4 regions of the Kocuria himachalensis genome follow, and region 3 is predicted to be linked to each of the others. Evidence: riboswitches for the same ligand, from Rfam matches in the RefSeq annotation. Region 3 holds a riboswitch; each other region holds the start of a gene.
The links. Region 3 has a riboswitch for S-adenosylmethionine ahead of ACYVM4_RS14330 (LLM class flavin-dependent oxidoreductase). Riboswitches for the same ligand answer to the same signal wherever they lie in the genome.

Region 1: it holds a riboswitch for S-adenosylmethionine, as region 3 does, so the genes downstream of both, ACYVM4_RS11150 (hypothetical protein) here and ACYVM4_RS14330 (LLM class flavin-dependent oxidoreductase) in region 3, are expected to answer to the same signal.
Region 2: it holds a riboswitch for S-adenosylmethionine, as region 3 does, so the genes downstream of both, ACYVM4_RS09870 (bifunctional o-acetylhomoserine/o-acetylserine sulfhydrylase) here and ACYVM4_RS14330 (LLM class flavin-dependent oxidoreductase) in region 3, are expected to answer to the same signal.
Region 4: it holds a riboswitch for S-adenosylmethionine, as region 3 does, so the genes downstream of both, ACYVM4_RS02780 (O-acetylhomoserine aminocarboxypropyltransferase/cysteine synthase family protein) here and ACYVM4_RS14330 (LLM class flavin-dependent oxidoreductase) in region 3, are expected to answer to the same signal.

The regions. Positions count from the first base shown of each region.
Region 1 covers NZ_BAAGPL010000016.1:68,786-72,054, reverse strand. Annotated here, with positions in the region: gene cspE (transcription antiterminator/RNA stability regulator CspE) at 1-19, shown strand, start outside; gene ACYVM4_RS11155 (hypothetical protein) at 227-523, opposite strand; SAM riboswitch class IV at 942-1,067, shown strand; gene ACYVM4_RS11150 (hypothetical protein) at 1,081-1,308, shown strand; gene ACYVM4_RS11145 (PIN domain-containing protein) at 1,332-1,703, shown strand; gene ACYVM4_RS11140 (glycosyltransferase family 4 protein) at 1,707-2,876, opposite strand; gene ACYVM4_RS11135 (cell division protein PerM) at 3,049-3,269, shown strand, end outside.
Region 2 covers NZ_BAAGPL010000015.1:130,601-133,869, reverse strand. Annotated here, with positions in the region: gene ACYVM4_RS09880 (CPBP family intramembrane glutamic endopeptidase) at 1-365, shown strand, start outside; gene ACYVM4_RS09875 (VOC family protein) at 402-1,040, opposite strand; SAM riboswitch class IV at 1,182-1,297, shown strand; gene ACYVM4_RS09870 (bifunctional o-acetylhomoserine/o-acetylserine sulfhydrylase) at 1,374-2,786, shown strand; gene metX (homoserine O-acetyltransferase MetX) at 2,783-3,269, shown strand, end outside.
Region 3 covers NZ_BAAGPL010000019.1:414,728-417,996, reverse strand. Annotated here, with positions in the region: gene ACYVM4_RS14340 (maleylpyruvate isomerase N-terminal domain-containing protein) at 1-431, shown strand, start outside; gene ACYVM4_RS14335 (CoA-binding protein) at 517-981, shown strand; SAM riboswitch class IV at 1,090-1,204, shown strand; gene ACYVM4_RS14330 (LLM class flavin-dependent oxidoreductase) at 1,282-2,700, shown strand; gene ACYVM4_RS14325 (baeRF2 domain-containing protein) at 2,822-3,269, opposite strand, start outside.
Region 4 covers NZ_BAAGPL010000003.1:212,413-215,681, reverse strand. Annotated here, with positions in the region: gene ACYVM4_RS02785 (cystathionine gamma-synthase) at 1-201, opposite strand, end outside; gene ACYVM4_RS02780 (O-acetylhomoserine aminocarboxypropyltransferase/cysteine synthase family protein) at 210-1,538, opposite strand; SAM riboswitch class IV at 1,577-1,698, opposite strand; gene ACYVM4_RS02775 (Lrp/AsnC family transcriptional regulator) at 1,809-2,261, opposite strand; gene ACYVM4_RS02770 (thiamine pyrophosphate-dependent enzyme) at 2,504-3,269, shown strand, end outside.

The DNA of each region.
Region 1 (3,269 bases), on a different contig from region 3:
CATCAACGTCATCTCCTAAGGATCGCCGCGGGCCTCGGCCCGCTGATCCTCCAGAACCGTCGTCGGGCTCCGCCCGGCGGCGGTTCTGTCGTCGTACCCCCCCCGGTCACCCGGCACCTGGGGGCAGGACACTCCGCACCGTGGGACGTGCTCGCGCGGTTCCGCCCCCGCACGGCGGAGGGCGCAGCCCGACGGGCTGCGGCCTCCGCCGTGTCCTCTCCGCCGGTTAGGCCGACATCGGGAGGGATGAGGGGTGGAGCTTGAAGAACGGGTGCCGTCCGGTCGCCGCGAGGGTTCCGGGAACGAGGAGCTGACGGTACTTGGCGCACCATTGCGCGGTTCCCTCCGTGTGCTCCGCCGCGGCGGCGAGGTCGTCGGCCTCAGGGCTCAAGTACTCCTGCACGTCCCCGTCGGTCGACGTGAGCCGGACGAGGTGCAGATCGGGGAGGGCGGTGACGGTCACGTCGATCCACTCCTCGCGCTGGTCGGTGGTGATGGCTGTTCTTTCTTCGGACATGGTCATGTTTTCTCCTGACGTTCTTGCAGGCATCCGATGGCGTTGCCCGCCGCTTCGTCATCCGATCCACCCGGGAACATCGGGTTGGCGCGCAACGGGTCGGAGCCCCTCCATGGACCCGTCGGGGATCGTCGATCTCCGGTCGAGCACGTGGACGCCGCATCTCGAGAAGCAGGTTCAGGCTACCCCGCGGCTCCGACACCACGACAGGCGGGTCGTGAGTTGTGTCACCGGAACGTAATGCTCGGGGCCGTCGCCGGCGCCGTCCCCGGTTGCTCGAAGCCCATTCCAGCGCATCGATGTGTCGTCGAGGTGTCGGAGCGGTGACACCCCGGGGAAGACCGGTGCACAGGAGGATGGCCCCGGAACCCGCCGGGACGCCGCACGCCGATGCGGTCCCGCCGGTGTGGTTCAATGGAGGAAGCTTCAAGAGACCCGGTCGGCAAGCTCCGACTTGACCGGGCACCAACCCCATGTTCACGGGTGGTTCGGATGACGAAGCGGCTCGCATCGCCGCAGCAGCGGTACCCGGTGCGAGCAAGAGCGCACGAAGGATCCCGGTCATGTCCGACCCCCGCCACCCTGCCGTCGCCCGTGCGGGCGCCTCCGAGACCTCCCCGAGCGTCCCGGCGCCGAGGGACTCCGTCCGGAACGACCCGACGCCGGGCGTCCCGGCGATCAGCGCCTCCGCCATGAGCCTCGAGGACTACGCCCGCGCGGTGCAGGTCCGCACCGAGTTCGTGGACTTCCTGCTGGCTCCGGCCCGCGGGGAGCTCGCCGCCGCGGCCTGAGGCCCGTCGCCGTGGACCTCCTCTTGGACCGTTCCGTGCTGCTGGGGGTGCGCACCCCGGAGCGCTGCCCCGAGCTGGCCGAGGTCCTGCGCCGGCACGGTCACCGGCGGCTCTTCCTCCCGGCCACCGCGCTCGCCGAGCTGCTCGCCGAACGGCCGGACGAGATGCTGTGGGCGGAGCAGCTTGAGCTGCGCTTCCCGGGCCAGGTGCTGCCGGTGGACGCCGCCGTGGCCCGGGCGTGGGGCGCGCTGGGCGCGTCAGGGGAGGCCGACCCGCTCGCGGGGCTCACCGCGGCCACGGCCCTGGTGCACGGGCTGACCGTGCTGACCGCGGAGCCCGGGCGGTACGCCGGTACCGGGGCCTCCGTGCTGGACGTGTCCCCCGCGCGGCGGTAGCCCTCAGGCGGTCCGGCGGTGGCGTCCGCCGCGCCCCTGCCCCGAGAGCGCCACCGCACTCTCGTAGTGCTCGAGCAGCTGCCCGACCAGCACGTCCCACGTCCGGCCCTGGACCGCGGCGTGCGCCGCGACGCCGAACGCGGCTCGCTTCGCCTCGTCGCCCAGGAGGTCGGTCACGTGCCCGCGCAGCGCCCCGAGGTCGCCCGGGGGATAGAGCCAGCCGGTGCGGGACCGGTCCACGAGGTCGAGGGGCCCGCCCCGGCCGGTCGCGACGACCGGCACCCCGGAGGCCATGGCCTCCTGGATCGTCTGGCAGAACGTCTCGAACTCGCCGGGATGGACGAACACGTCGAAGGAGGCCATGATGCGCGCGAGGTCCGCGCCGCTGCGGCGGCCGGTGAAGTGGGCCTGCGGCAGCCGGCGGCGCAGGGCGTCCTCCTCCGGCCCCGAGCCCACGACCACCAGACGCGTGCCCGGCAGGTCCGCGACCGCGGAGAGGTCCTCGACCTGCTTCTCCGGCGCGATCCGGCCCACGTAGCCGACGATCCGCCGGCCGCCGCCGACCTCCTGCCGCCACTGCTCGTCCCGGTGCCGCGGGGAGAAGCGGGTGGTATCCACCCCGCGCCGCCACAGGCGCACGTCCCGGACGCCGTGCTCGGTGAGCTGCCGGACCGCCGAGGTGGACGGCGCGAGCGTGAGCGTCGCGAGGTTGTGCATGGAGCGCACGTGCCCCCACAGGAGCTGCTCGAGGAACGGCGCCCCGTACTTGGCCGCGTAGCCGGGCACGTCCGTCTGGTAGACCGCCACGCACGGCACCCCGAGCTGCTGGGCCGCCAGGATCGCCCGGCGGCCCAGCACGAACGGGGAGGCCACGTGGACCACGTCCGGCCGGAAGCGCTCCAGCTGCCGGCGCACCCGCGCCACGGTCCCGCCGGCCACCCGCACGGCGGGGTAGCCGGTGAGCGGCACGGCGGGCAGCCGGTGCACCGGCACCCCGTCGAGGTCCTCGACGACCTCCTCCGCGAGGCGCCCGAGCGGCGCGGGGTCGTAGGACGGCGCCACGACGACGACGTCGTGCCCCCCGGCGACCAGCTGCTCGACGACCCGCAGCACCGAGTGGGTGACTCCGTTCAGGTGGGGGAGGAACTGCTCGGCGACCACGGCGACTCTCATGGGCCCGAGCCTGCCCGGGCCGGGCGACCGGACGGCAAGCGGGGCGTGGCCCGCCGGTGAAGGCGCCGTGAAGCCTCTGCCGGGGCGCCGCGCGGGCGTGGGAGGATGGGCGGTGATGAACTCCCATGGCTCTTCTTCCCCCGTTGCACGCCCCGACCGGAGGGGCGTGCCGATGCCGCTGTGGCTGCAGGGCGTGCTGGAACTCGGCTCCGTGGCCGTGGTGTCCTACCTGCTGGTCCTCCTGAGCGTCCTCATGGTGTGGCTCGCCGACGGCTTCGACACCCTCGGCCTGACCGGCGGGTTCGTGCTCTCCGGTCACGTGTGGCTGCTCGCCCACCTCACACCGCTCCAGGTGGCCCTGGACCCGGGCGCGGGGCTGCCCGCGACCAGCGG
Region 2 (3,269 bases), on a different contig from region 3:
GCCGGGCGCTGGGCGTCACCGCGGAGGTGACCACGTCCGGGCTCGCCGAGCACTGGTGGACGGTGCCCGTGCTGCTGCTCTCCGCCGTGCGCCACGCCCTGGTCGAGGAGGTCGTCGTGGTCGCGTTCCTCACGGACCGGCTGACCCGCATCGGGTGGAGCTGGCCCGTGGTGCTGGTGATCACGGCCCTGTTCCGCGGCAGCTACCACCTCTACCAGGGGGTCGGGCCCTTCCTCGGCAACGTGGTGATGGGCCTCGTCTTCGCGGAGCTCTACCGGCGCACCGGCCGGGTGATGCCCCTCGTCGTCGCGCACTTCCTGCTGGACGCCGTGGGCTTCCTCGGCGCCGCCCGGCTGCTGGGCTGAGCACGGCACCGTCGGCCGGGTCCGGGCCGTCCGATCTCAGATGGTGACGGGACCGTCCGGAGTGCTGAACGTGACGGAGAGCACGCCCGGGGTGCCGTCCGGATAGCGCCAGTCGACCTCGAGGTCCTCGAGCGCGGTCTCCACGGGGGCGCCCAGCCACTCGGCGACCCGTTCCGGGGCCCCGGCGATGGTCATCCCCGCGAGTCCCACGTCCGTGATCCGCGCCTGGGACGGGTGCATCTCCGGGTCGGAGTCGAAGTGGATCATGAACGGCAGCTGCGGGTCCGCGATCAGGCCCTTCACGCCGATCTGGTGCCACTCCAGGCACCGGCCGTCCGGGAACACCCGGTGTCCCGGCACGGCGTGGCGCCCGAGGCGCCGCTCGAAGGGGGTGAGGTCCTCGACCTCCACGACCCAGCCCAGCCAGCCGCCGCCGGCCTCGGACCGGGCGCGCACGGCCTGGCCGAAGGGCGCCTTCTCCGCCGCCGGGTGCTGGAGGACCTCGACGACCTCCACGTACTGGTGGTTCGTCAGCGGCAGGATCATGTTGCGGGTGCCGAAACGGGGGTGCACCCCGCCCTTGACCGGCTCGATCCCGAGCTGGTCCGCGATGCGCTCGGTGGTGGCCGCCAGGCCCTCCGGGCGGCAGGCGTAGGACACGTGGTCGACTCTCATGGGCACATCGTGCACCCTGTGAGTTTGGTCTCCAAATCGGTCCGCGACGCGCCGGGCGTCGTGCGGGCGACGCTCCGTGCCGGGCGTCACGCCCGCGCCCGGCTTGACGCCGTGACGCCCTGATCCGGAGAATGCTGTCCAGGTCATGAGCGCCAGCGTCCAAGCCCCAGCTAGCTGGCCGGCAACCCTCCACCGCGGTGGGGTGCCCTGGGTGAAGACCAGGCTCCTCGCGACCGGCGAGCGAGCAAGCGCGGGTCCCCGGCGCCCGGCCGTTCCCGGCCGCACCGCCTCGGCCGGGACGGGACCCCTGACCTCCGCAAGGAGTCCCACGGCATGTCCGATCTCCCCGCTTCCAGCACCGACGTCTCCGTCACCCGCACCGGCGAGGCCGGGACCGGACGGCCCACCCCCGAGAACCCCGGGGGCTGGGCCTTCGAGACCCGGCAGATCCACGCGGGGCAGAACCCCGACCCGGTCACCGGCTCCCGCGCCCTGCCGATCCACCAGACCACGTCCTTCGTCTTCCCCGACGCCCAGGCCGCGGCCGACCGCTTCGCGCTCGCCGAGCTCGGCCCGATCTACACGCGGATCGGCAACCCGACCACGGAGGTTGTGGAGAACCGGATCGCCGCCCTGGAGGGCGGGGTGGGCGCCCTCATGCTCAGCGCGGGGCAGTCGGCGACGACGTTCGCGGTGCTCAACGTCGCCGGCGCGGGCGACCACATCGTGGCGAGCCCCAGCCTGTACGGCGGGACCTACAACCTCTTCAAGTTCACGCTGCCCAAGCTCGGCATCGAGACCACCTTCGTGGCGGACCCCGACGACCCCGAGTCCTGGCGGCGGGCGGTCCGGCCGAACACGAAGGCCTTCTTCGCCGAGACGATCCCGAACCCGCGCAACGACGTGCTCGACCTCGAGACGGTCTCCGGGATCGCCCACGACCACGAGGTGCCGCTCATCGTGGACAACACCGTGGCGACCCCGTACCTCATCCAGCCCTTCCGCTGGGGCGCGGACGTCGTGGTGCACTCGGCCACCAAGTTCCTGGGCGGGCACGGCACGGCCATCGGCGGCGTGATCGTGGACTCCGGGAACTTCGACTTCGGCCGCTACCCGGAGCGCTTCCCCGGCTTCAACCAGCCGGACGAGTCCTACGGCGGACTCGTCTACGCCGAGGCACTGGGCGCGGACGGCCCCTTCGGCGTCAACCTGTCCTACATCCTCAAGGCCCGGGTGCAGCTGCTGCGCGACCTCGGCTCGGCGATCTCCCCGTTCAACGCGTTCCTCATCGAGCAGGGCATCGAGACGCTGTCCCTGCGGATGGAGCGGCACGTGGCCAACGCCGGGAAGGTGGCCCGCTGGCTCGAGGCGCGCGAGGACGTGCGCTCGGTGTCCTGGGCCGGGCTGGAGTCCTCCCCGTGGCACGAGCGGGCGCAGAAGTACGCGCCCCGGGGCGCCGGGTCCATCCTAGGCTTCGTCCTCGACGGCGGCCGGGACACCGGAGCCGCCTTCGTCGACGCCCTGACCCTGCACTCGAACGTCGCGAACATCGGCGACGTCCGCTCCCTCGTGATCCACCCGGCGTCCACCACGCACAGCCAGCTCCTGCCCGAGGAGCAGCTGGCCGCCGGCGTGGAGCCCGGCTTCGTGCGCCTGTCCGTGGGCCTGGAGAACATCGACGACATCCTGGCGGACCTGGAGCAGGGCTTCGCCGCGGCCGCGGCCGCGCAGGGAGGACAGGAGTGACCGTGACGGTCGTGGGGGGCGCCGACGCCGGGACCGCCGTCCGCGAGGACGGCGTGCCGCGGGTGACCGGGATCGGCGAGCTGGAGCTCGAGTCGGGCTTCCGGCTGCCCGACGTCCGGATCGCCTACGAGACGTGGGGGACGCTCGCCCCGGACGGCTCCAACGCGGTCCTCGTCGAGCACGCGCTCACGGGGGACACCCACGTGGCGAGCGGGCGGGCCCGCCCCGGCGCGCCCGAGGTCGAGCGGCGCGCCGCGGAGAGCGGCGGCTGGTGGGAGGGCCTGATCGGCCCCGGCGCCGCCATCGACACGGAGCGCTGGTTCGTGGTCTGCACCAACATCGTGGGCGGTTGCTACGGGTCCACGGGCCCGGCCACCCCCGCGCCGCCGAGCGTGGATCCCGAGGGCCGCCCCTGGGGCTCCCGCTTCCCGCTCGTGACCGTCCGGGACTCCGTGAACGCCGAGGCGGCCCTGGCCGACGCCC
Region 3 (3,269 bases):
CCGCCGGGGCCGCCGAGGGCCGGCGTCACGCCCGCGTGGCCGCGTCCATGGTCCTGGACTGGGAGCCGGTGCGCGCGCTCCACCGGGAGACGGTCCGGGCGCTCGTGCACGCGGCGGGGCACTGCGGCGGCGGCGGCGCGGTCCGCACCCAGGGGCACGTGCTGCGCGTCGAGGACCTGCTGAGCACGCTCGCGGTGGAGGCCACGGTGCACCACCTGGACCTCATCCAGCACCTGGACGGCTCCCCGGGCCCCGCCGTGGACGGGCTCGCCGAGGTCCGCCGGGTCCTCACCGACCTGTGGGAGCGGGAACCGCTCGAGCACTGGAGCGACGAGCACTTCGCCCGCGTGGGCACCGGCCGGGCGGAGCTGACCGCCCAGGAGCGCGTGGAGCTGGGCGCGCACGCGGACCTCCTGCCGCTCTTCTCCTGACCCACCTCCCACCCGCGTCCGGCCGCCGGCACGTGCCACCTCGCGGGAGGGGACAGTGGAGGGGCTCCCGTGCCAGGCTGGTGCCATGAGCCGCAACGACCCCGCCGTCATCGACCGCCTCATGACCCGGCCCGGCCGGTGGGCGGTGGTGGGACTGACCGGCAACACGGCCCGTCCCGCGCACTCGGTCGCCCGGCAGATCCGGGACGACCTCGGCATGACGATCATCCCGGTGAACCCGAAGGGCGAGCCGGTGCACGGCGAGCCCGGCCACCGCACGCTCGCCGAGGTCCCGGGACCGATCGACGTGGTGGACTGCTTCGTCAACTCCCGCCGCGTCGGCGCGGTCGTGGACCAGGCCATCGCCGCGGGCGCCGCGGCGGTGTGGCTGCAGCTGGGCGTCGTCGACGAGGCCGCGGCCGCCCGGGCGGAGCGGGCCGGCCTCGACGTCGTCATGGACACCTGCCCCCTGATCGAGCTCCGCTCCCTGCTCCAGCGCGGCTGGACCCTGGACCCGAACCGGACCCCGCGGCTCGCCCCGCCCGCCTGAGCTGCTCGCCCCGTCCACCCGCTCGAACCGCACCGTCCCGGTCCAGCGGGGGCTGCGCAAGGGGTTGCGCCGGGTCCGGGACCACCCGCTAAGCTGGCCTGCGACGACGATGACGAGTCCCGACGCGAAGCTCTGGCTGGTCGGGCGGCAACCCTCTCCCGTAGCGGGGTGCCCCAGATGAACATCGGGCCGCGGTGCACGTGCTCCGCGGCAAGTACGGCGCCCACCAGTGCGTCGGACCCGCGGGCAGGTCTCCACGACGCACGGGCGCGGGTCGGCATCGACCCGGGAGGAACACCCATGAGCAAGCGCATCGCCCTGAACGCCTTCGACATGACCTGTGTGGGCCACCAGGCCCCCGGCCTGTGGAAGCACCCCCGCTCCCGGGCGGACGAGTACAACACCATCGAGTACTGGACGGACGTCGCCCAGATCCTGGAGAAGGGCTTCTTCGACGCGCTGTTCCTCGCGGACGTCGTCGGGTACTACGACGTCTACCAGAACTCCGCGGCCCCGGTGATCCGGGACGCCACCCAGATCCCGGTCAACGACCCCTTCATGCAGATCTCCGCGATGGCGGCCGTGACGAAGCACCTCGGCTTCGGCGTGACCAGCGCGATCACCTACGAGCAGCCGTACCCGCTCGCCCGGAAGTTCGCGACCCTCGACCACCTGACGAAGGGCCGGATGGGCTTCAACGTGGTGACGTCCTACCTGAAGTCGGCCGCCGAGAACCACGGGCTGACGGAGCAGATCTCCCACGACGAGCGCTACGAGATCGCCGAGGAGTTCATGGAGGTCTGCTACAAGCTCTGGGAGGGCTCCTGGGAGGACGGCGCGGTCAAGCGCGACCGGGCCCACGGGGTCTTCGCCGACCCGGCGCTCGTCCACCCCATCCAGCACCACGGCAAGTACTTCGACGTGCCGGGCATCGGGCTGACCGAGCCGTCCCCGCAGCGCACGCCGCTGATCTTCCAGGCCGGGGCCTCGTCCCGCGGGCGCGCGTTCGCCGGCCGCCACGCGGAGGCGGTGTTCGTGGGCGGCATCCGCCCGGACCTGACCCGCGTGGTCACCGACAAGCTGCGCGACGAGGCGCAGGCGCAGGGCCGGGACCGGGACGACCTCAAGATCTTCGCGATGCTGCACGTGATCGTCGACGAGACCGACGCGAAGGCCGAGCAGAAGCGCCGCGACTACGAGCGGTACGCGGACACCGACGGCGCGCTGGGCCTCGTGGGCGGGTGGTCCGGCGTGGACCTGGGCCGGTACGACGAGAACGACGTCCTGGAGTACATCAAGACCGACTCGATCCAGTCCTTCCTGACCCCCTTCACCACGGCCGACCCCCACAAGAAGTGGACGGTCAAGGAGGTCGCGAAGCACATCTCGATGGGCGGCATGGGCGTGCCGATCGTCGGCTCCCCGCAGACCGTGGCGGACGAGCTCGAGCGGTGGATCGACGACGGCGGGCTGGACGGCATCAACCTCGCCTACCACGTGTCCCCGGGCTCGTTCGAGGACTTCGTGGAGTGGGTCGTGCCGGAGCTGCAGAAGCGCGGCCGCTACCGGACCGGGTACGAGGGCACCACGCTCCGGGAGAACCTCTACGGCGCGGGCCGGACCAAGGTGCTCGACACCCACCCCGCCGCCGCGTACCGGGGTGCCTACGCGGGCCGGCCGTCCGCCGCGGACACCCCCGCCCGCGACCTGGTCCTCTGACGCCCGCCCGGTGACCCCGGGCGCCGTCGGCGCCCGGGGTCACCGAGGTGCCCGCGCCGGGGCCACCGGGCGCGACGCGCACGAGGGGCCCCCGCACCGGGGGCCCCTCGTGCGCTCCGGGTCAGGACGCCGGTGCGGCGCTCCATCGCAGCAGGGCCGCCACGTCCGTACCGTGGGGCAGCGCCCCCGGCGGCACGAAGACGGGGCGGCCGTCGGTCAGCACCGCGGCGCGCACCAGGGCCGCGTCGGCGGAGACCCGGCCGAGCACGCCGGCGCCCACGGCCTCCGACTCCTGGACGGCGATCCACGGCTCGGCGTCCAGGGCGATGAGCTCCTGCTCCGTGTCCAGGTGGGTGTCGTCGATCAGCAGCGTCTCCGCCTGGGCCTGCTGCAGGGCCGAGACGACGGGTTCCATCCCCGAGACGGCGGTGGGGTCGGGTCGCCCCTGCTGCTCGGCGAGCCGCTCGAGCAGACCCTGCTGACGGTGGGCCACGACCTCCGCCACGCGCTCCTCGACCTGGTGGTCGAGGTCGGCGGACTTGCTGCCCTCCGCGCGGGTGTTGGCGTCG
Region 4 (3,269 bases), on a different contig from region 3:
GAAGCCGCTGCGGGTGGGGTTGGAGCCGCGGCTGTACTCGTGCCCTGCGCGGAGCACGTTGATCCCGTCCTGGGCGAACGTGGAGGTCTGGTAGATCGGCGGGATGACCGCCCCGGTCAGCGGGTCGGGCTCCTGGCCGGCGTGGACGGCGGTGGTCGTGAAGCCCCGGTGGCGGGTGCGGGTCTCGGTGGAGGATGTCATGGCGGTGCTCACTTCCGGGAGGTCTGGACGGTGTCGACGACGGTGTCGAGGGCCTGGCCGAGGTCGGCCACGAGGTCCTGGGGGGACTCGAGGCCGATCGACAGCCGGATCGTGGTCTCGGCGATCCCGCCGGCCCGGCGCTGCTCGGGGGTCAGGCGGCAGTGCGTCATCGCCGCCGGGTGGGCCACGAGGCTGCGGGTGTCGCCGATGTTGGCGACCAGCTTGAACAGCCGGAGCGCGTCGATGAACGGTCCCACGGCGTCGTCCGGGGCGGCGAGGTCGAAGGAGAACACGGAGCCGGTCCCGCGCGGGAAGTCGCGGGCCGCGATCCCGGCGCCGGGGTCCCCGGGCACGCCGGGGTGGTGGACGCGGGCGACGGCGGGGTGCTCCGCCAGGAACTCGGCCACCGCCAGCGCGGAGGCCGTGTGGCGGGCCACGCGCAGGTCCAGGGTCTCGGTGCCCTGCAGGATCTGGCTGGCGTTGAACGGGGACAGCGTGGTCCCGAGGTCGTGCACGTACTTGGCGCGGACGAGGTGCAGGTAGGGGCTGGCCCCGGCGCACTTGTCGACCAGGCTCAGCCCTCCCCAGCGGGCGCGGGCCCGGGTGAACTGCGGCCACTTGTCGGGTCGCGCGGACCAGTCGAAGGTCCCGCCGTCCACGACCGCCCCGGCGAGCGCGTTGCCGTGCCCGCCCAGGAACTTGGTGGCCGAGTGCACCACGATGTCGGCCCCCTTCTCCAGCGGCCGGTACAGGGCCGGGGACGCGAGGGTGTTGTCGACGACGACGGGCACCCCGGCGGCCCGGGCGACGTCGGCGATCCCGGGCAGGTCCGGGAGGGTGGCCAGGGGGTTGCCGATGGACTCGAGCAGGAACGCGCGGGTGTCGGGGCGCACGGCCGCGGCCCACGCCCCCGGGGCGGTGGGGTCCACGAAGGAGACCTCGATGCCGTAGTCCGCGAAGGAGTCGGTGAGGAGGTCCACCGTCCCGCCGTAGAGCTTCTCGGAGGCCACGAGGTGCTTGCCGGTGCCCTGGCCGAGCAGGGCCAGCAGCGCGACGGCCACGGCCGACTGCCCGGAGCCGGTCGCCACGGCGCCCGCGCCGCCCTCGAGGTCGCTGATCCGCTGCTCGAGCACGGCCACCGTGGGGTTGCCGGTGCGGGTGTAGGTGAAGCCCGCCCGGGTCTGGGCGAACATCTGCCGGGCCGCCTCGTAGTCCGGGAACTCGAACGCCGCGGTCTGGTAGATCGGCACCGTCAGGGTGCGCTGGGTGACCTGGTCGTGGGTGCCGGCGTGGATCTGCCGGGTCGCGAGGTCGTGATCGGTCACGGGGGTGGACATGGCGCTGCTCCTGTGCGCTTGCTCTTACCCGCACCGGTCATCCGCTCGGGCCCGGTGGGCACGCCGCGGAAGATGCAGGCCGCTTCCTCATCCGAACCACCCAATGAGCATGGGGTTGGTGCGTGACCAAGTCGGAGCTTGGCGGTCACGTCTCGTGAAGCTGGAACAACACTATGCGCAGAGGTAGTGGCTGTCCCTCCGCGACGGAAGATGACGACCGTGACGGTTCATGACGCCGGCCGTGCGCGGCGGACGTGCCGGGCCCGGGCGTCAGGCCCGCGTGTCGATGTCCTCGAAGATCAGGAACGTCTGGGTGTCCACCACGCCGGGCAGCTGCTGGACGTGCTCGAAGATGACCTGCCGCAGGTGCACGGTGTCCACGGCCCGCACGAGGAGCATGACGTCGAAGTTCCCGCCCACCAGGGCGATGTGGTGCACGGCCGGGATCGCCCGGAGCTGGGCGCACAGCTCCCGCCAGGTGTTCTGCTGGAGCTTGAGCGTCACGTAGGCGGAGGCCTGCAGGCCCGCCCGCACCGGGTCGATCACGGTGCTGAAGCGCAGGATCACCCCCTCGTCCCGGAGCCGGTTGATCCGGGCGTAGGCGTGGGCCCGGGAGACGTGCACGGCCGCGGCGATCGAGGTCACCGACTGCCGCGCGTCCCGGGACAGCTCCGCGAGGATCTTCCGGTCGGTCTCGTCCAGCGGCACGGGGGTCGAGGGCACGGCGGGCTCCTTCGGGGCGGGTCGGTCGCAGCGTCCGGAACGTGCCGGACGAATGCGTGTGCTCCACGCCACACTAGAACATTTCGTCCACGCGTAGTGCACTGTCTGTCTCAGTCTTCTGCATTTTCCCGGCTCTGTGGATACGAACCATGTCCGGTTCCCATACTGGGGAGACAGAGCTGCACCAGCCTTCCTGCCTCCCCGGGCCCGCGAGCGGACCGGGGACCGACCGAGGGGACACCATGAGCCAGACCGTCGAGACCCCCGGGGACCCCATCCTCCGGGCCTCCCAGACCTTCGGCATCACGCCGGAGCAGTACATGCTCCCGGCCCGCGGCGAGATCCGCATGGTCGACCCGAGCGGGAGGCTGCTCGCCCCCGAGGAGCAGGGCACCGGCCCCGGCCACGAGTACCCGCTGCCCGCCCGGGACGTCCTGCTGGACGCCTACGAGAAGCTGGTGGTCGGACGGCGGGTCAACGATCAGAACTCCGCTCTGGTCCGCCAGGGCCGGATGGCCGTCTACCCGTCCAGCCACGGCCAGGAGGCCTGCCAGGTGGCGGCCGCCCTGTGCCTCGAGGAGGGCGACTGGCTGTTCCCCACCTACCGGGACACCGTGGCGGTGATGACCAAGGGCGTGGACCCGATGCAGGTCATGGCGATCTTCCGCGGCGAGTGGCACAGCGGCTACGACCCGTACGAGCACTGCGTGGGCATCCAGTCCACCCCGCTCACCACCCAGCTGCTGCACGCGGTGGGCGTGGCCCACGCCGCCAAGCTGCGCGGCGAGGACACCGTGGTCCTGGCGATGTGCGGCGACGGCGCCACCAGCGAGGGCGACTTCCACGAGGCCCTGAACTTCGCGGCCGTGTTCAAGCTGCCGGTCGTGTTCTTCGTGCAGAACAACGGCTACGCGATCTCCGTGCCCCTGTCCCAGCAGTCCGCGGCGCCGAGCCTCGCCCACAAGGCGGTCGGCTACGGCATGGCGGGCGAGCGCGTGGACGGCAACG